Linked DNA regions of Niabella yanshanensis. The protein of the gene in region 1 binds, or shares a complex with, the protein of each later gene. Links are inferred from orthologs where the notes say so. Each region holds a gene or a part of one and is shown on either strand. Other genes may lie near its edges.

The links.
Region 2: pnp (region 1) and rny share a complex: the UniProt entries of both Bacillus subtilis proteins name them as parts of the possible RNA degradosome complex. The link is inferred for Niabella yanshanensis from one-to-one orthologs.

What each region holds. Positions count from the first base shown.
Region 1 is NZ_CP139960.1:5,312,628-5,322,783, reverse strand. Bases 7,219-10,156 are described here. They hold pnp (polyribonucleotide nucleotidyltransferase), read right to left. Parts: upstream 9,806-10,156; coding sequence 7,631-9,805; downstream 7,219-7,630. Other genes in these bases: rpsO (30S ribosomal protein S15), read right to left, coding at 10,063-10,156; U0035_RS21895 (hypothetical protein), read left to right, coding at 7,254-7,616. Outside these bases: U0035_RS21930 (hypothetical protein), read left to right, coding at 1-739; U0035_RS21925 (ABC transporter ATP-binding protein), read left to right, coding at 819-2,633; U0035_RS21920 (glycosyltransferase family 4 protein), read left to right, coding at 2,636-3,799; U0035_RS21915 (glycosyltransferase family 2 protein), read left to right, coding at 3,800-4,783; U0035_RS21910 (UbiA family prenyltransferase), read left to right, coding at 4,780-5,787; U0035_RS21905 (DUF3037 domain-containing protein), read right to left, coding at 5,788-6,174; U0035_RS21900 (HipA family kinase), read right to left, coding at 6,152-6,937. UniProt on the Bacillus subtilis protein: Involved in mRNA degradation. Catalyzes the phosphorolysis of single-stranded polyribonucleotides processively in the 3'- to 5'-direction. Necessary for competence development in Bacillus subtilis.
Region 2 is NZ_CP139960.1:3,920,397-3,930,468, forward strand. Bases 3,372-6,225 are described here. They hold rny (ribonuclease Y), read right to left. Parts: upstream 5,656-6,225; coding sequence 4,087-5,655; downstream 3,372-4,086. Other genes in these bases: U0035_RS16255 (hypothetical protein), read right to left, coding at 3,372-3,865; U0035_RS16265 (cell division protein ZapA), read right to left, coding at 5,864-6,154. In the rest of the region: rplS (50S ribosomal protein L19), read right to left, coding at 114-509; U0035_RS16245 (multidrug effflux MFS transporter), read right to left, coding at 596-1,837; U0035_RS16250 (hypothetical protein), read left to right, coding at 2,033-3,169; more of U0035_RS16255, read right to left, coding at 3,221-3,371; U0035_RS16270 (IS3 family transposase), read right to left, coding at 6,330-7,127; U0035_RS16275 (transposase), read right to left, coding at 7,139-7,528; U0035_RS16280 (hypothetical protein), read right to left, coding at 7,631-7,921; pheT (phenylalanine--tRNA ligase subunit beta), read right to left, coding at 7,990-10,072. UniProt on the Bacillus subtilis protein: Endoribonuclease that initiates mRNA decay. Initiates the decay of all SAM-dependent riboswitches, such as yitJ riboswitch. Involved in processing of the gapA operon mRNA, it cleaves between cggR and gapA.

The DNA.
Region 1 (10,156 bases):
CGATGACACGGTACTTATTTCCGGATTCTTAAAGAAAAGAAATGCATTACCGGTAGATAATACGTCTATGCTTCTTTTAAACCGCGCAAAAAACGGACTATTTTATACCTGGTTTACCATTCATAGTAATTTTTTGCAGTACTCCAGAACCTTCTGGCGTCTTATTGCCAGGGAACTTAAACTGCCGGTTAAATCGATACTTTTCTGGACGATGAACGACCACAGGCGCAATGATATAGATGTTGTTGTGAATGCGAACATTGTTTGCTACCTGGGTTATAATGAAATCACCAAACCGGCTGTTAAGTTCATAAGAGATGTACTGGTGCAGAACAGGGAGAAAGGCTCGGATAAGTGGTATTTAAATGAAATTGTATATTATTCATTTTTGTCACGCCTGTTTGAACTGGACATACCTGAAATGACGGCAATAAAAGAGTTATTTATTACTAAATTGTTTAATGCTATAAAGGCAAGCGACATTTTTGAAAACTGCGATTTAGAACTGGCACTTGGCATATCTTCTTTATTGCGACTTGGCGTAAAGGATGAAAAAGTAACACAATACCTGGAACGCTTATTATCCAGACAGTCAAAAAACGGTGAATGGAGACGTTTTGAACTGGTATCCGGTCCTTCCAGAAAGTTGGTTTGGGGTAGTGAGGAAACAACCACCGCTTATTGTATAGAAGCCCTGCATTTATACAGGGGCCAATCGGCTTCTCAGGGTAGAAATTAAGTCGCGGCTTAGTCATTTATGTTATATTTGTTCATTACGTAAGCCCCAACCAATATCCAAAGGTTCATTAGATAATATTATGTCTATTCGCCGAAAAATTTCTCATATTAAACATAGTTTAAACCTGCCACGTATAATCAGCCTGGTTAAAACTGCTGCTCCCAGATGGCTGTATATTTCGCTTACCCTAATCGTCCTGGAGACATTGGTGTTTTTTGCTTCTCTATATCTTATGAAGCTGCTCATTGATATAGTGGCCAAAACCACACTTCATTCGACAGAAGCCCCAACCGAAATTATCCGCTTTGTAATACTGAGTGGGGTGGCCGGGGTTCTTTATTTCGTACTAAGATCATTCAGCGCCTACTCAATAGAAGTACTTTCCACCAAGGTTTCTGAGTACATTAATAACAAGGTGCATGAAAAAGCAGTAGATCTTCAGCTTTCTTTTTACGAAAGCCCTTCTTATTATAATGTTCTCAAACGCGCATTAGAAGCCGGGACTGATAAGCCAGGCCTGTTAATTACTACTTTGATCGAAATTGTAAAAAATTTTTTATCTCTGGCAGCAGTGGCATCCGTATTGTTACTGATTAACTGGCTGCTGTTACCTATTATCACTTTGTTTGTTTTACCCACTTTGCTGATCCGTTTGAAATATTCGAGAAAACTCAATATTCTTAGAATAGCTCAAACGTCTATGGAACGAAAATCGGGTTATTTCAGCAACCTTATTACTACAGATACAGCAGCAAAAGAAATCCGTACCTACTCACTGGGCGGCTATCTCAGGCAAAAATTCAGCGATATACGCTATACCCTTCTTAAAGAAAAGCTGTCATTGAGTTTAAAAAGAACGCAACTGGAAGTGTTTACTACCGCCTTGTCTTATATAGGTATTTTTTTCTGCATTGGATTTATTGCACTTAAAGCAGTATCGGGCGAAACCAGCACAGGTGATATAACCCTGTTCCTGGTAGCTTTTCCGCAGGCTTTTACCCTTCTTCAGCACATAGCAGCGGGTGTTTCTGTCGTTTACCAAAACAGTATTTATATTAATAGTGCCTTTGAACTGCTGGAGCTTCAAAATCATTTTGATCAGCACGCTCAACAGGAATGTATACCCTCTGATGAAAGCGTGAGCATTCGGCTAAACAATGTTCGCTTCACCTACCCCCATTCAGAAAAAGAAACCCTATCAGGCATCAACCTTACCATTCCTTCGGGTAAGATTATCGGGCTGGTTGGCTTAAATGGTGCAGGTAAATCCACGCTGATCAAGCTATTATGCCGCCTTTATGATCCTACTGAAGGGCAAATACTATGGGGAGATACGGATATCAGAGCGTTTGAACCCCAACACTACCGGAAACAGCTGGGTATTGTCTTCCAGGATTTTAATAAGTACAGTTTTACTGCGGGTGAAAATATCTTCTTTGGTAATATCAATGACCCCTTTAACCTGGCACGGGCTAAGGATGCAGCTGCAAAATCAGGAGCAGCCTCGTTCATTGAATCATTCCCCAATGCTTACGACACTACTATGGGACGAACTTTTGAAGATGGACGGGAAGTCAGCATCGGCCAATGGCAAAAGCTGGCCCTGGCCAGGTGTTTTTATTCCGACGCACGGTTCCTGATATTTGATGAAGCGTCAAGTGCGCTGGACGCTGTTTCTGAGAAAGAACTGTTCAGCACGTTCAGGGAGCGGATTGGTAACCGTGGCGCGGTGATCATCAGCCATAGGCGTTCTGCTATCCTGCATGCCGATTACATCTATGTTTTATCGCAGGGGCAAATCATAGAAGAGGGGACTGATGAGCAATTGATGCAAAGGAATGGCGCCTACGCCAATCTGTTTAAAGAAAGTACAACGGAGGCTGCTGATTATTAAATATGGCTGAAAGTAAACATATTGTTTTCATTACCTGTTGCACCGATGACTGGGGCGGCAGCGAGGAACTATGGGCGCAATCTGCTCCGTTGTTGCTGAAACTCGGATACAGGGTTTCCGTATACAAACGGCAATTCAACTTCAGCCATCCCGAAGTTGTAAAAATCCGCGATAAGGGCGTCTCACTTGTAAACTTCAAGCCGAAGTTAAACGGGCTACCGGGAAAAATATGGAAGAGAGTACAAAATTACCTGTCCGGTAATAAAAATCCTATTCATTATAATAATGAGTATACAGGAGCTTTAGGATCATTACTTAGAAAAGATAAGCCGGACCTGGTGCTGATCAACCAGGCTATCAATTTTGACGGGCTGGGCTACGCGTATCAGTGTCTACTGCAGCAGATCCCCTACGCCATCATTAGTCACAAAGCAGTAGATTTTTTCTGGCCTGATAACCCCGAAAGACCTTACATGATCCAGGCCTGGAAAAAATCTGTACAATGCTTCTTTGTCTCAGCGCATAATCAACGCATTACGGAAGAGCAATTCGGGCTAAGATTTACCAACGCAGCAATCGTTTGGAACCCGGTAAAATTCAGACGCTCCATAATTCCTTTCCCCGAATCAAAAACGAGTTATAAATTTGCCTGTATTGGACGTTTTTTTATTATCGATAAAGGCCAGGACATTTTATTACGTATTTTGTCGAGAGAGCCTTGGAAATCCCGGCCGGTAGAAATCAGCTTTATTGGCGGAGGTCCTGATGAGCTGGCCCTAAAAGAAATGGCCGCCCTGCTGAATGTAGAAAATGTATCCTTTCAGACCTATCAATCTGACATAATTAAGTGCTGGGAAACCCACCATGCCTTAATTCTGCCATCGAGAAGCGAAGGAATGCCCCTGGTGACCATAGAGGCCATGGCAATTGGCAGACCGGTTATTGTGACTCCGGCAGGCGGTCACGCCGAAATCGTACACGAAGGCGTCACCGGGTTTATAGGTGAAGCCAATGAGAACAATTTCGCCTCCGCCATGGAAAAGGCATGGAATGAGCGGCACAACTGGAACATAATGGGAAAAAGCGCCCATACTCATATTACACAGCATGTACCCGAAAGTCCTGAAGCACTTTTTGCACATGCTGTCTCTAAACTGATTCAATAAATGACCCAACCTCTAGTATCGGTTATTATACCTACCTATAATCGTGGTGGTACCGTATCGAATGCCATTGACAGTGTGCTTAACCAGAGCTATAAAAATATAGAGATCATCGTAGTAGATGACGGATCGAAGGATAACACCGCTGACATATTAAAAAAATATGATACTATCACGCGCATTCACAAACAAAACGGCGGACAGGCCAGTGCGCGTAATGCCGGATTAAAACAGGCAAAGGGCGACCTGATCGCGTCCCTGGATTCAGACGATATCTGGTATCCGAATTTTTTGGAGGAGTGCGTGAACAAAATTGTGAGGGATGGACTTGATTTTGTATTTACCAACTGGGATCAGCAGGATCAGGACGGAAGCGTGCGGGATTTTCTGTCAACAGACATTGTTGTTGTACCTTATTTTAACCTGCTCAAAGATGACTGGGTTAATCTGTCGAGCGATGACCTCCGGACTATCTATGTACAGGGATGCCCCTCGCCCTCGTCTTCGGCAGTCATTAAACATGACTTGATTAAAAATGGCTGGAATAATGATATTAAGATCGGCGATGACTGGTACCTGTATCTCTCCGCTTTGTACTCAGGAGAACGAAAAGCGGCATTTACACTGAAGAGATTATGGAAAAAATATGCGGGTCAGTCAAATGTATACGATGGCAGGAGAAGAAAGGAAGTGCTGGAACACCTGTATATTGCCGACGTGGAAAAGATGATGCGTGATTTTAAACCGCACATGAATAGCAACCAATATAAGGCATTGAGAAACAAACATGTATATAGCCTTGTGGAGTTAGCTAAACACCACCTGATCCGAGAGTTCAACATTATTAAAACTGCAAAGCTCCTGGTAAAATCTTTGTACCTGGACTCCATACAAACCTTCAGGAGTATTCCGCAGGTAATAATGTTTGGAATTAACCGGGTAAAAGAAGAAAAAAACAGTAAAGCTCAAAAAGCAGTAAGCCAATGAACCTCGCCCGACTGGTAAGATCGCATGATTGGTGGGACTATAAACTCCCCCCTATCCTGGCTGTAGGGTATGCAACACTTTTGTTAGGCAACCGGAATATTTTTGACTATTATGGCTATATAGCAATCATCCTTCTTTCGGTTGTGGTAGGCGCTATTTACGTAAGCATCATCAATGATGTAAGCGATATTGAAGTAGACCAGAAAGCAGGTAAATTCAATAAAATGGCAGCGCTTCCCCCGTTCATGCGTTGGCTTTTACCCCTGGCCTGCCTGTCTGTGGGAGCCGCATTTATTTGTTTCTTCTACTATCCAGATATACTTTCCTGTATTTTTTATACAATTCCCTGGATCGCCTTTAGCATGTATAGCTTTCAGCCATTCCGTCTTAAAAACAGGGGGATATGGGGTGTATTGGCAGATGCCAGCGGTGCACATATTTTCATCAGCCTTTTGATGGTAAGCAGTCTTTGTTGTCTGTCGGGACAAAACATTAACTACGCGTGGCTGGCAGCCGTATTTGTATGGGCTACCTGCGGTGGCTTAAGGGGCATTCTTTGGCATCAGTTTACCGACAGGGAAAATGACATCAAATCAGGGATTAAAACTTTTGCCACCGCGCGAAATCCGGGTGATTTTAAAAAAATAGAATGGTTCATTCTCGCAACGGAGCTGGCAGCGCTGGCCCTGATGTTATCTATGCTGAATAACCTTTTTGTGTATATAGCAATGATTGCGTACCTGGTTTTAATGCTGCTCCGGTATACGGTATTAAGACAGCAGCCTATACCCATCCTTCATAATCATTTCAACTACCAGATATTATTGTTAGATTTTACTGACCTGTTTTTTCCTGTTGCATTACTACTATATGCATCCATGAACCAGCCGGATGCCTGGATCGTTTTATGCGCTCAGCTATTGCTATTCCCTGCGAGATGGATCATGATATTAAAAGATATTTACAGGATTCTATTTAAACGCCGCCGCACGAAAACAGCCTGATCACAACACCATTTCGTGCAATAATTTTTTCATTGCCAGGGCAAGATCGCCTGTAAGCCCGGGATGAACTTTCGAACATTGTATCACTGTGCTGCGGGTGGCGGTAAGCCATCTGAAACGAGATGGTGCATCCAGATGGGCAATTGGAGAAGTGCTAAGCCGGTCTCCCAAAGCAACTTTTTCGAAAGCGTCAAGATTTTGGCGGATAAAACCCAGGTCAATGTCGGGGCTGAAACACTGCAGCTTCTCTACAGGTAATGCGATCCGGCAATCTACATATTTTGTTTTTTTACAAAAAAGTATGATGCCTGCATTCACAAACTCCTCCCGCTCCACGCGTGGCACCACCCGTATTACCGCGTACTCATATAACTGCTGCTCTTGCATCAATGGCTTGTTTTAAAAATATCCCGCTATTCTGTAACCTGAAGTTGAGAAAGTCCCGGTACACTTTTTTGGTTATTTCGGCGATGCCGTTTGTTTCTTCATATGCCAGCCATTCAGCAGGCAATGCATCGAGTATTTCATCAATCACCGTTTCATTTAATAGTTCCCGGCATATTGGATCGGCTTCTGCCAGCAAACCGGCTTCCTTCAGTAACACATGGTCCTTAATCAATGGGAACGGACTTTTCATCTGGGTCTCCCAATTCTGCCAGTTATGATGAAAATACAGGCTGGCGCCATGGTCAATCAGCCAAAGCTCCCGGTTCCAGATCAGCATATTGGTGTTGCGGGCAGTACGATCCATATTCGTTAAAAAGGCATCCAGCCAAACTATTTTGGAGGCCAGTAAAGGATCTGTTTTGCTTAATGCAGGGTCATAAGTGATCGCGCCGCTCAGGTAATGGAGGGCCAGGTTTAATCCCTGGCTGGCTTTTAAAAGGTCCTGTATCTCTTCATCCGGCTCAGTTCGGCCAAAGGCTTCATCCAGATATGCAAATACTATCTCAGGAACTTTTAGCCCCAGCAGTCTTGCTACTTCGCCTCCAATAAATTCCGAAACCAGCGCCTTTATTCCCTGACCGGCGCCTCTGAATTTTAAGGCATATAAGAAGCCGTCGTCTCCTTCAGCTATCGCTGGTAAAGAGCCTCCTTCACGTAAAGGTGTTACATAGCGCGTAACATTTATGGTTCGTATGTCCGACATTGGCCCAAAAATAAAGCATCCCCTATCAATAGCCGGTATTTCTTTTACATATTATTATAATCGGGCAGCAGGTTATAGTGTTCAAAACAGTTATCAATAAAAGTCTTTATATTCAGTGATGAAAATGACCACCACCCTGCTCTGCTGTATCACCGGGCTCTCCTGCTTTCAGGCTCAACATCCTCCCACCAAAGCCGATCCCAATGCACTCAACATTATCTATTTTATACCAAAGACCTGGATGCCGTTCCCGTATACGAAAAAAGATTAAGTAGTTTGTTCCTGCCAAAACTGGTTTAAAAACAAATGTTGCAAAATGGTATCCTGGCAAAACATTTCATCTGACAAAGAAGCCACTCCGGGGAGCATAAAGATTGTTACCATTCATGGAACCTTTCCCGTTGCCTTTAAAAACGGGCAGCAGCTATTGTCTTTACCTCAACCCATCCCAACAACCTACGCTAAAATTATTGTTACCAATCATGGGATCGTGAGCCATTTGCCTCCATCGGCGAGCTCTAGTTTTACTGATCGGCGATCTCTTATCAGACACGGAGCGGTGTTACGGCATTCAGTGGTTATTGACCTTTCAAAATCCGAGGAAGGGATCATCCATGGCGGGAATATCTTATCAAAACAAAACCTCCGCTCAGAGCGGAGGTTGATGAACTATTGGTAATAATTTGTAAAAGCTTAATTAGCGGAAGGACTTTCTTCTCCCGGTTCCGGTTTTCTCTCCGGTTTAGGAATTAAAGCTTTCCTCGACAATTTAAATTTACCCGACTTAGGATCTGTTCCAATCAGTTTTACTTTCATGGAGTCTCCCTCTTTTACCAATCCTTCCAGGGTCTCCAAACGTTTCCAGCTTACTTCACTGATGTGAACCAAACCTTGTTTTCCTGGTAAGAATTCTACAAACGCTCCGAAGGCAACTATTGATTTTACCGTGGCGTCGTAAACATCACCTACAACCGGAACGGCAACAATGCCTTTGATCCAGTCTTCTGCTTTAGATACAGATGATTTCTCCACCCCAAAGATGCTGATCTCACCCATATTGTTTACTTCCTCGATATTGATCGTTGCTCCTGTTTCACGTTGAATTTCCTGTATCACTTTACCGCCTGGCCCGATCACTGCACCAATAAATTCCTTATCGATAAACATCTTAACCACACGTGGTGCATGAGGTTTCACTTCTTCCCTTGCTTCCGGAATAGCCTTGTACATATGTTCGAGGATGTGTAGTCGGCCTGCTTTCGCCTGCTCTAAAGCCTGGCTCATTACTTCCATGGGAAGGCCATCTACTTTAATATCCATCTGCACCCCGCAAATACCTTCGCGTGTACCGGTTACTTTGAAGTCCATGTCTCCTAAATGGTCTTCATCACCTAAAATATCACTTAAGATAGAAAATTTATCACCCTTGGTAATCAATCCCATAGCTATACCTGCCACATGTTTTGGAAAAGGTACACCTGCATCCATTAATGCCAGAGAACCGGCACAAACAGTAGCCATTGAAGAAGATCCGTTAGATTCGAGGATATCGCTTACTACGCGAACGGTATAACCAAATTCAGAATCAGCAGGCATCATTTGCTTTAATGAACGCATGGCCAGGTTACCATGACCTACTTCCCTGCGACCAGGTCCACGCATCATTTTCACCTCACCGGTTGAAAACGGCGGGAAATTATAATGCAGGATAAATTTAGAGTATTTAGAAGAGGCTGCGGTTTCAATCAACAACTCATCTAAACCAGTACCTAAGGTAACAGTTGTAATAGACTGAGTTTCACCTCTGGTAAATAAAGCAGATCCGTGCGGAGAAGGCAGTACATCCACCTCCATATCTAATGGGCGAATTTCATCCAGCTGCCTGCCGTCTAGGCGGATACGATCGTTCAAAACCATGTCTCTTACCACATCGTACTGAACATCATGGTAATATTTTTTAGCCAGTCTTTTTTCAACATCCGTAAAAGGAAGCTCTTCCGTTGACTCTTCAACCAATTTAGCCAGCAATTCTTCTTCCAATGCTTTAAACTGATCCGTTCTGTCGTGCTTTGCAGATTTGCTTTTAGCGATCTCATATACTTTATCGCTCGCAAAAGCATATACACGTTCTTTCACAGCTTCGTTGATAGCAGGAAGCGTGTATTCTCTTTTAGTGGTTACACCTTTCAGGTCTCTTAGCTGTTGCTGCGCTTTGATCTGAACCCGGATAGCGTCATGGGCCACACCCAAAGCAGCTACCAGGTCAGCCTCAGAACACTCCTGGGACTCACCTTCTACCATCATCAGGTTCTTTTCAGTGGCAGCCACAATAAAGTCCATATCAGCATTCTCCAATTCCGTCCTGCCAGGGTTTATTTTGAAAGCGCCATCAATGCGGGCTACACGTACTTCACTCAAAATTTCCTTAATGGGCACATCAGATACTGCCAAAGCAGCAGATGCAGCCAAACAAGCTAATGCATCCGGTAGTATTTCAGGATCACTGCTGATCAAGGTAACCAGTACCTGTACTTCGCAGAAATAATCATCGGGGAATAAAGGTCTTAAGGCGCGGTCAATCAGGCGTGAGATCAATACCTCGTAGTCGCTCAAACGGCCTTCACGCTTGAAGAAGGAGCCCGGGATACGACCTGCAGAAGCAAATTTCTCCTGGTAATCAACAGTTAAAGGAAAAAAGCTCTGTCCTTCTTTGGGTTCTTTATTCGCAACTACGGTAGCCAGCAATACTGCTTTACCTACGCTTACCGTAACCGAGCCATCCGCCTGGCGGGCAAGGCGCCCTGTTTCTATAGCAACTTCGCGGCCATCGCCTAAATCGAAGGTTGTTCTTAATGGTTGTTGTAACATAAAATATTTTTGTAAGTATTTGATTATGAAGCCAGCAATACGCTCAATTATTGCTCCTAATGATCAAAAACGTTTGAAAGAACGTTCCAACCTGATATGATTTTATTTAATTGAGCAGGTAAAAAAATTGCAAGCAGGTAAAAACACGTATTCCCAACAGCGAATGTTGGGAATACAAAATATATAAATAAGTCTGAAATTAGTGCATCAAACCCAGGATATAGAACCGTTTTCCCAACTTTGCAAGATGGAAAAGACTATTTTCTTAAACCTAGTTTCTCAATTAAAGCACGGTAACCAGAAAGGTTATGCTTTTGCAAATAGCTCAGCAAGCTTTTACGCTTACCTACC
Region 2 (10,072 bases), 1.4 Mb from region 1 along the record:
AAAAGCAGATGTGAACTTGTTTAAAAAATCGGCAATCGTATTTATTTAAAGAAAGTAAAGTAACAAAAAATCCCGCCGCTTGGGCAGGATTTTTATCAATATTATTAACTGTATTATGCTTTTTCTGCAGCAGCTTTCTTAGCGCTTTTAGCACCAACAGCCATACGTTTTTCACGGATACGTGCGCTTTTACCGCTTCTTTCTCTTTGGTAAAACAGTTTAGCCCTGCGAACCTGGCCAACTTTGTGTAATACGATCGAGTCGATATTAGGAGAAGTGAAAGGAAATAATCTTTCAACACCTATACCGTCAGAAATTTTTCTAACTGTGAAGGTTGCAGTAGCTCCGCTACCTTGTTTTTTGATAACGTCTCCTTTAAAAGACTGGATACGTTCTTTATTTCCTTCTATAATTTTATAGTTTACAGTAATATTATCACCGGCTTTAAAAGCTGGAAATTTTTTTGTCTGTGTCAATTGCTCGTGAACGAAAGCTATCGCGCTGCTCATAACTTATTTTTTTAAGGACTGCAAAGGTAAGGAGAAATTTTAAATTTTGATACAAGTTGAATAAAGTTTTTCTTCAGTACGGGGTATTATAATTCGGTGATCATGTCTACCGTGCTTTTTTCTACCTCGGCCTTACGGGCCCGGTAGCGTACAATACCCTTCCCGGTTAAGAGTATCGATAGCGCGATTATAGCACAAAAGCCCATTACCAGACCCAGTGGGGTAGCTGTTTTATCATGAAAAACGCTGACCATCGCCGAAGAAAATGCTCCCGTTGCCATTTGAATACAGCCCAGAAGTGCAGAAGCGCTTCCCGCGTTTTGCTCGAAAGGAGCGAGCGCCAGAGCCGAAGCATTGGGAAATGTAAATCCCTGGCAGGCCAGGAAAATACTACAAAGGATAATACTGCTGGTCATACCCCACCAGCTATACGCAAAGCCAACAAATAGTAAAATACCGGCGCAGGTTTGGAAAAATATAGCCCTGGGAATAATTTTTTCGCTGGAGGTAACTCTCAGTATCTGCGCATTTATTTGCGTTGCTACAATGAGCGCCCCTGCAATCATAGCGAATATCCAGCCATACAAGGTATCACTGGCGCCAAAAACTTCCATAAATACATGTGGAGATCCTGCTACATAAGCATATAAACCCGCCGCAGTAAATGCGCTGGCGAAAGTGTAAATTACAAATTGAGGCTGTTTAAACACATCAGCAAATCTTTTAAGTATAGCCGCAGGTGCTAATGAGTAGTCCGGGGCAGGTTGTTTACTCTCGGGCAGGAGAAAAATGCACAGCAGCAAAATGATAAGTACGATGCCCAGCAGAATAATAAAAACATAGCGCCACCCGATGGCGGCCGTAACATATCCACCGATAGTAGGTGCCAGGAGAGGAGATACCCCTATTACCAACATTAACAGTGAAAAAACTTTGGCGCTTTCTTTCACATCAAAAAGATCGCGTACCATGGCGCGGGATGCTACCATACCGGCACAGCCTCCTAACGCCTGGAGAAACCTGAAAATAATGAGCATGTTTACAGAAGCAGACATCGCACAGCCCAGAGATGCCAGGATATACAGGCTAAGGCCAAAATAGAGCGGTTTTTTTCGTCCGTATTTATCCAGCAATGGCCCGTATAAAAGCTGCCCTGCCGAGATGCCTATAAAAAAACTGGAAAGTGTAAGCGATACATTGCTTACATCAGTATGCAGCTCTTTAGCGATATTAGGGAATCCCGGCAGGTACATGTCAATTGAGAATGGACCAATGGCACTGAGGAGTCCCAAAAGAAGTATTTTTAAAAATTTATTATTGCCCTTCATAAAATATGATATCAGTTTGGGCAAGCAAGAGTATGGGTAAATGAGCCGCAAAGCTAAGGCAAATTTTCGGGAACCTGGAAATGGGATAGTTGGAGTGATATACCCCGGTACTTTTCGGCGTTATTATAAAGAACATTCATTTTTGGGGTAATATAGGATACAGCTCTAATTTTGCGGGCATTAAACTAAATTTTGATGCGTTTATTACTGACTTTATCGATCTTATATGTCTTTGCTTGTCCGGCCCTGGGACAGAATCAGTATATCGACTCTTTGATCGGACGTATCAGTGATCTGCAGGTGACAGGAGCCGATACTAATTATCCTGCAGGCTTGTTCCCCTCTCAAAGAGCTTACCTGCCGGGAAGGAAGGCTGCCAAAGCAGATGATAATATTTTTTTTACAGGGTTGATCGCCTGGACATTGAAAAGCATAAAGACAGATTTATCCGCAAAAAACCAGGCAGTTGTAGATGCCATGATGGCAAAAGCAGCTGCTAATTACCACCGGTACCGCAATAAAGATGGCGGGCCCGTATATAATTTCTGGCAGACCCAACCCTCCCGGCATTTTCCCAATAGCCGCTATTTCTCTCAGCGTAAAAAGTATATTATACCCGACGATCTGGATGACACGGCTATATTGTACTTATCTGCTGATTTCAGTGACAGCCTGAAGCTGGAAGTGAAGAAGCTGATGGCCGAAAATGCTAACGGCCAAAAGAGGCGGATCAGGAATACTTTCAGGCGGTACAAAAAGGTGCCTGCTTACTCTACCTGGTTTGGTAAAAATATGCCGGTTGATTTTGATATTTGCGTACAGGCCAACGGAATGCGGTTTGTGCTGGACAACCAACTTGAATTAAACCAGTTCGATAGTGCTACCATATGGCTGATGAAGGATATGTTGGTGGCCCGCAAGCACATTAAGCGTCCTCATTATATCTCGCCACATTATCAGAATACCAGTATTATCTTATATCACCTGGCGCGGCTGGTTGCAGCTCATTCACAGCATCCGCTTTTAGTTGATTTTAAGCCTTTGCTAATAAAAGACCTGAAAAGAGAAATGCAAAGGACCGATAACGGGATGGAGAAAATACTATTACAAACTTCTTTATCCAGGTTAAATAATTCAGCCGGGGCGAAAATTGAACTAAGGCAGGAAGATTGGGATGATTTTTATTTTTTTGTAGCCAATATGACTTCTGTATTCCCTAATCCTGTAAAAGGAATTTTTGCCAACAGCAGGAAAACCAATTTTTTTTACCGGTCGGAGGCCTATTATCTAACATTGTTATTAGAGAACGAAATAGGGAGGCTGGCGCAGTAATAGGGCAGCCTGACTTTCGGCCTGCTCAAATAGTGTAAGAAATGCTAACTATTATTGGTTAAACAGTTGTTTCTTTTTCTCCGCCTTTTCTACATCTATATTTTCCCGCATTTCCCTGAATTCATTTCTTTCTGGCTGTGGCTCCCCGATATAAGCCAGCAGCGCTTTTTTAACATGCCCTTTCTTCGCCTGCTTATAAGCGTCTTTGTTTTCTTTTACCAGGCCAATGATATCTTCTTTGGTAGCAATCCGGAATTTATTTTTTTCTTTTATAAACAGCAACTCATCCTCACTTTCGGCCTGGTAAAATTGCTCTACATTTTTATTGAGTTTTGACAGCCAGTATTTGTTGTCGAAGTTGATGAGTACCTCCATGCCTCCGGGTGCGTTGCGGCTGAGTTGTTTTAGCTGGAATGGGGTATACGTCAGTTCTTTGCCTTCAGGCGTTTTTATTTCTACTGTTGCAAGATCATTTTTAAATTTTATTACCCCACTCCCGGTAATATTGGTGCCATCTTGTAATTCAGCTATAAAGAAATTACCCGATGGCACATTTTTAAACTGTCCGGTAGGCGGCCCTCCGGGTCTGTCGCCGCCGCCGGGACGTCCCCCACCCATGCCACCACCCTTACCCAATTGTGCGTGTAAAGTAGAAAGGGTAAAAAGGGTAATTACCAACGGAAGAAAACGCTTCATGGAAGATGGATTTAGGGCATCAAAAGTACTGACGCCCCGGCTTGTTAGGACATGGCATATGATAAAGTAATATTAAACTTTAACAAAAATAGCATTGCTTAATACCCCGGTTTATGTAACCAGAACAAGTATACCACCCTTGCGCTAACAGTAGCTAGGATTATAAAAGCAAAACAGCCGGTCCTGCAAAGGGACCGGCTGTTTTATCTTTATTCGAGTGATTATCTTGCTACGTTCACCGCTCTTTTTTCGCGGATCACAGTTACTTTAATCTGTCCGGGAAAGGTCATTTCGGTCTGGATCTTCTGAGCAATTTCAAACGATAGTTTATCGCTATCCTGATCAGTTACTTTATCTGACTCTACTATTACACGCAGCTCGCGGCCGGCTTGTATCGCATATGCTTTTTCAACGCCGGGATAGCTGGTTGCCAGGTTCTCCAGGTCTTTAATACGCTGCAGGTATTGCTGCATGATCTCCCGGCGTGCACCGGGGCGTGCACCGCTGATGGCATCGCAGGCCTGTATGATAGGCGAGATCACGTATTGCATTTCTGCTTCATCGTGGTGAGCGGCTATTGCATTTACTACGGCAGGGTTTTCACCGTATTTCTCAGCCAGTTTGGCACCCAGCAATGCGTGGCTTAATTCGCTTTCTTCGTCAGGTACTTTGCCAATATCGTGTAATAAACCGGCACGTTTGGCCAGCTTGGTCATGTTTTGGTTCATACCCAACTCGGCAGCCATAGTAGCACAAAGGTTGGCCGTTTCGCGACTATGCATTAACAGGTTCTGACCATAAGAAGAGCGGTAACGCATACGCCCTACCATTCTTACCAGTTCTTTATGCAAGCCATGTATGCCTAAATCGATAACAGTGCGCTCGCCAATTTCCATCACCTGCTCTTCAATCTGTTTGCGGGTTTTTTCCACTACTTCCTCAATACGTGCCGGGTGAATACGGCCATCCGTTACCAGGCGTTGCAAGCTCAACCGTGCAATTTCTCTACGCAGAGGGTCAAAGCATGACAACAAAATCGCTTCAGGAGTATCATCAACAATCAGGTCCACGCCTGTGGCAGCTTCGAGGGCGCGAATATTACGGCCTTCTCTACCAATGATCTGGCCTTTTACCTCATCACTTTCAAGGTTGAATACAGTGATGGCATTCTCAATGGCCTGCTCTGCAGCAGTACGCTGAATAGTTTGGATGATAATTTTACGGGCTTCTTTGTTGGCCTTCTGTTTAGCTTCATCAATAATTTCCTGCTGAAGACCAATAGCTTGTGTATGAGCCTCATTTTTAAGACTGTCTACCAACTGTATTTTAGCCTCATCTGCAGTAAGACCCGCGATTTTCTCCAGGCGGCGTATATGCTCTTCCTGGTGTTTTTCAAGTTCCGTACGTTTTTTGTTAACTACCTCGATCTGTTTGTTCAGGTTGTCTTTGATAACATCATTATCTTTTACCTGCTTTTCAAGATTTGCTTCTTTTTGGCTTAAAGACTGTTCCTTTTGTTTAATACGGTTCTCGCTTTCAGACAGTTTGCGGTTACGTTCGTTTACTTCTTTGTCATGAGCCGATTTTAAGGAAACAAATTTTTCTTTGGCTTGCAATTCTTTTTCCTTTCTGACGTTTTCTGCACTTAATTCGGCTTCTTTTACAATGGTTTGCGCTTTTAAATTAGCTTCGTCGATTTTTTGTTGTGTGTTTTTAGCGAAAATAAATTTACCCGCCACGATGCCCAACACCAGGGCCACTGCCGCTACAATAATTATTGTGGATTCCATTAAAAGTCATTTGCTTTTTCTTTCGAAAAATGGTTCTATAATTCTAAATATCAAAAAAATACCCAACCAACGGGATGGGTAGTGGGCGAAGATAAAAATAAATTTGGTATTTAAGATTCAGATTTGCTATTTGGCCTACCGATCTTAAAACCAACGACGGATAAATTTACAGAATAACAGGTGAATCAATTTTTAGGTGAGCAGTTCACTACTGCAGTTCGCTGTCAATTAATGACTCTAACTGCTCCAGTTTACCCATCAGGTGGTTTTCATCGGCAATGGAAACATTTTTGTTCTTACTTTCTGTTACAAACCAAACCAACACCATGGATATGTAATCCTGCATGTCTTTGCCCGGTATTTTAGTCTTAAACTCTACAATTTTATCGTTAATGATACGCACCGACTGGCGAACGACCTGCTCGTCTTCGGGAGACATTTGCACCCGGTAAATCCTGTCGGCTATATTAATGTTGGCGGGAATAAGGTTTTCTTGCATAATAACGAAATGGTAAATAGTGAGTAGTGAATAGTGAGTGGTGAATAGTGTCATGTCCTGAAAAAAGTGGACATTTTTCTTGTTAATAATATTGTTTCAAATTTCATTATTTAATAAAAGTTAACCTTAGAATTACACCGCCCGCGCGGCGAGCGCATCTTCCTGGTTTGACATACTATGCTGCATTGTGTAACTGTATAGGTATTCTTAAATTTAAAGACCAATGGGGACGGCGGTAATTATAAGTATATATGGCCTCTTTCACTGCTTTAAATGCTTCCTGCTTATCGGCAAATACACTATCTAAAAGAAATTCCTGTTTCAATATCCCATTTACCCTTTCTGCCTGTGCATTCTCGTAACAATGATTTTCTTCAGTCATGCTAATTTCCATTCCGGCCTCCTGTAGTGCTGACACATAAGCATCACAACAATACTGGATGCCCCGATCGGAATGGTGGATCGTTCCCAGCGTCGAAGGATACTGCCGGATACTCATCTCAAGAGCTTTTAGTGCTCCAGCAATACCCAAACTCTCACTCAAATGCCAGCCGGTGATCTTTCGAGACCAGGCATCTGTTTGCAAAAACAGGTATACAAACCCGCTCGACGTCCTCAAATAAGTAATATCACTTACAATTACCTGGCCGGGTCCTGTAAGTAATTGATCTTTAACCTTATTGTTATACTTGCGAAAGCGATGATAAGAATCCGTTGTAGTAACATACCTCCTTCTTCTTTTTATCAGCAACTTCTGCTTGCGTAGTATATCAAAGAACTTATCGCGACCAACTCTACTGCCCGGTTTTGCCAAATCAGCTTTTAATAACGAATACAGTTTTTTACCTCCTATCATCGGCTGATAACGCCGAACCGAACCTACTAAATCTACCACTACAGCCTCTGTTAAATCCGATTGAATAATTGTTCTCAGCGATTTATAATAACCCGAACGGCTGTAACCAAAGTACAAACACAGCCGATTTACTTTTTGCCCTTTCTCCCCACACATGCGGATGACTGCTGTGCGAAATTTTTTTTTACATCTGTATCATAATGCTCATCCACTATGTCGATTAGTGTTTCCAAAGCTTGCTTCTCCAACATGCTGTCTGCCAAGGCCAGCTTCAGCTTTTTTACTTCAGCTTCCAATTCTTTTAAACGGTCTTTTTCTTCAAGCGTCTCCACTCTTAACACTTTACTTAATAAATGTTTACCAAATTGTCTGATCCAATTTTGAATAGTACTGCCCCCGCCGATATTATACCGCCTGCGAACAGACTCTACTGATAACCCTTTCTCCACTTCTCTGACAACTTTTTGCTTAAAGCTAATACTATACCGAACCTGTTCTCTAATGGATATCTTCGTCATCTGTCAGTTTTTTAATATAAAAACTGTCAACCTATACCAGGACAAGACATAGTGAGTATGAAATTGGCCATGAACTATGACTAATTGGCCATGAACCTGTAGCTACACACTCAATAATGCAATACATTTATCAATTTCCTTGATGTATCCGTTGATCTTTTTTTCAAAAGCTTTTTTTTCTTCCGGATCCATTATTGCCTGGCTGTACTTTTTGGCATCCAGCTGATGCTGCAAAGCCTCAGCTACATCGGCTGCCTCATTAAACTGCAGCCGCGTTTCTGCCAGGGTTTCTTTTAACGCCTGATTTTCTTTCTTTATAGCTGCGTTTTGCTTTGCCAGCAATTGCAGTTTTTCCTGTATCTGCTTAATTTTATCTTCAAGAATCTGCGACATGAGAAAAGTTTAAAATTCTATATTCAATGCCCGCGGGCACACTGAATGAAGTCTACACACTCCCTAAATTACTTCCTGATTTCAGCTTGAAATTCCTTTTCAAGACCCTGCATAATCTTTTTCATCCAGCCATCAATTTCACCGTCCGTCAATGTTTTTTCCTCATCCAGGAAAGTGAAATTCACTGCAATGGATTTTTTCTCCGGGCCGAGCTTTTCACTTTCGAATATATCAAATAGCTGAACCGATTGTAATTTTTTCAGGTTCAGCTTTTTTACCTGCTCTTCAACCGCCGAATATTTCAGTTCTTTCGAAATAATGACTGCAATATCTCTTTGTACTGCCGGGAATTTGGAAAGCGGCTTGAACTGAACTGTATCGGATTTTGATTTTTTAAGGATCAGGTCCCAGCTGAGATCTGCAAAAAATACAGGTTGTTTGATGTCAAATCGTTCCTGCATTTTTTTGCTTACCAATCCTATCTGACCTATTGCTTCTTTTCCCGCTAAAATGGTTAATCCATATTGAAACTGCTCACCGGCAGCAGCTTCATCATAGCTCATCCCATGAAGGCCCGCGAGAGCCAATATTTTATCAACAGCTCCCTTTAAAGTATAAAAATCACTTGCGGCTCCTTTACCCTTCCATGCGTCAGCCTGTTTTTTGCCTGTAAGGTATAAACAAATATGTTCCGGCTCCTCAAATCCTCCTTTACTGTTAACCGTATATGTTTTTCCGTACTCAAACAACCGGAGATTGTCATTCTTGCGATTGAGATTATGTGCCACAATTTCAAGCCCTGTTTCCAGCATTTGCGGACGCATAATGTTTAACTCCGTACTCAGGCTGTTCTTCATCTTTACAACACTGGCCAGTTCATCTTCACTAAAGTAGGCTTTGTTAGTGATGGAATTGGTCAAGGTTTCGTTAAAACCAAGGCCCACCAGGTAATTAGCTATTTTTTCTTTCAGCACCTCAGCTGTCCTGTTTTCCTCCACTGCCGGTGTCATTGTAATAGAAGAAGGAATATCGATGTTGTCCAGTCCATCTATACGTAATATTTCCTCAACAATATCAGCCGGCAGGCTAATGTCGGGTTTGTGATAAGGTACCGCTATTTTGAGCGAGTCGATATCTTCTTTTTCAATAACAAAACCCAGGGCGGTGAGTATTTTTTTTACTGCATCAGGGTGATAATTTTTACCACTTAACTTTTTAAGATAATGATATTTAATTGTTACAGATGTTTTGGGTTTCTCTTCAGGATAAATATCAATAATTCCTGAAGCTACTTCACCCCCGCAGAGTTCGAGAATAAGTTCGGTAGCTCGTTTTAACACATTAACCGTTGCTGAAATGTCGGTTCCTTTTTCGAAACGGGTAGCGGCATCGGTTCGCAGGCCATGTGAGAAAGAGGTTTTGCGAATGTTGATGGAATCAAAACAGGCACTTTCCAGGAAAATGTTTTTAGTAGTTGCTGTAACACCGCTGTTTAAACCGCCATACACGCCGCCAATGCACATACCTCCTTTTTCATCACATATCATGAGATCGTAACTGTTCAATTTCCGCTCTTTCCCGTCGAGGGTAACGAAAAGCGTGTCTTGCGGCAGGTTTTTTACGATAACTTTTTTGCCCGCAATCTGGTCGGCATCAAAAGCATGAAGTGGCTGGCCGGTTTCGTGTAATATGAAATTGGTAATGTCTACTATATTACTGATCGGCTTTACGCCAATTGCTTTTAATTTATCCTGCAGCCATTGCGGACTTGGGGCAATGGTTACATTATTAATGGAAATACCGCTATACCTTGGACAAGCGGCAGTGTTTTCAACCGTAACTTCCAGCGGATTTTTACCTTTAAAAGCCGGTAGCGCTTTTATTGCCGGCAACCTGGGGCCTCCGTTTTTCTTATCATGATGTGCCAGATAGGCAGAAACGTCCCGCGCTACGCCCCAATGGCTCATCGCGTCCATACGATTGGGCGTAAGACCAATTTCAAATATAGTATCGGTATATATATTAAATAGCTCTGCAACCGGTGTTCCGGGTTTGGAGGTTTCCGGAAGTACCAATATCCCCTCGTGAGAACTACCCAGTCCTACTTCATCCTCGGCACAAATCATTCCCTGGCTTTCCTCACCGCGTATT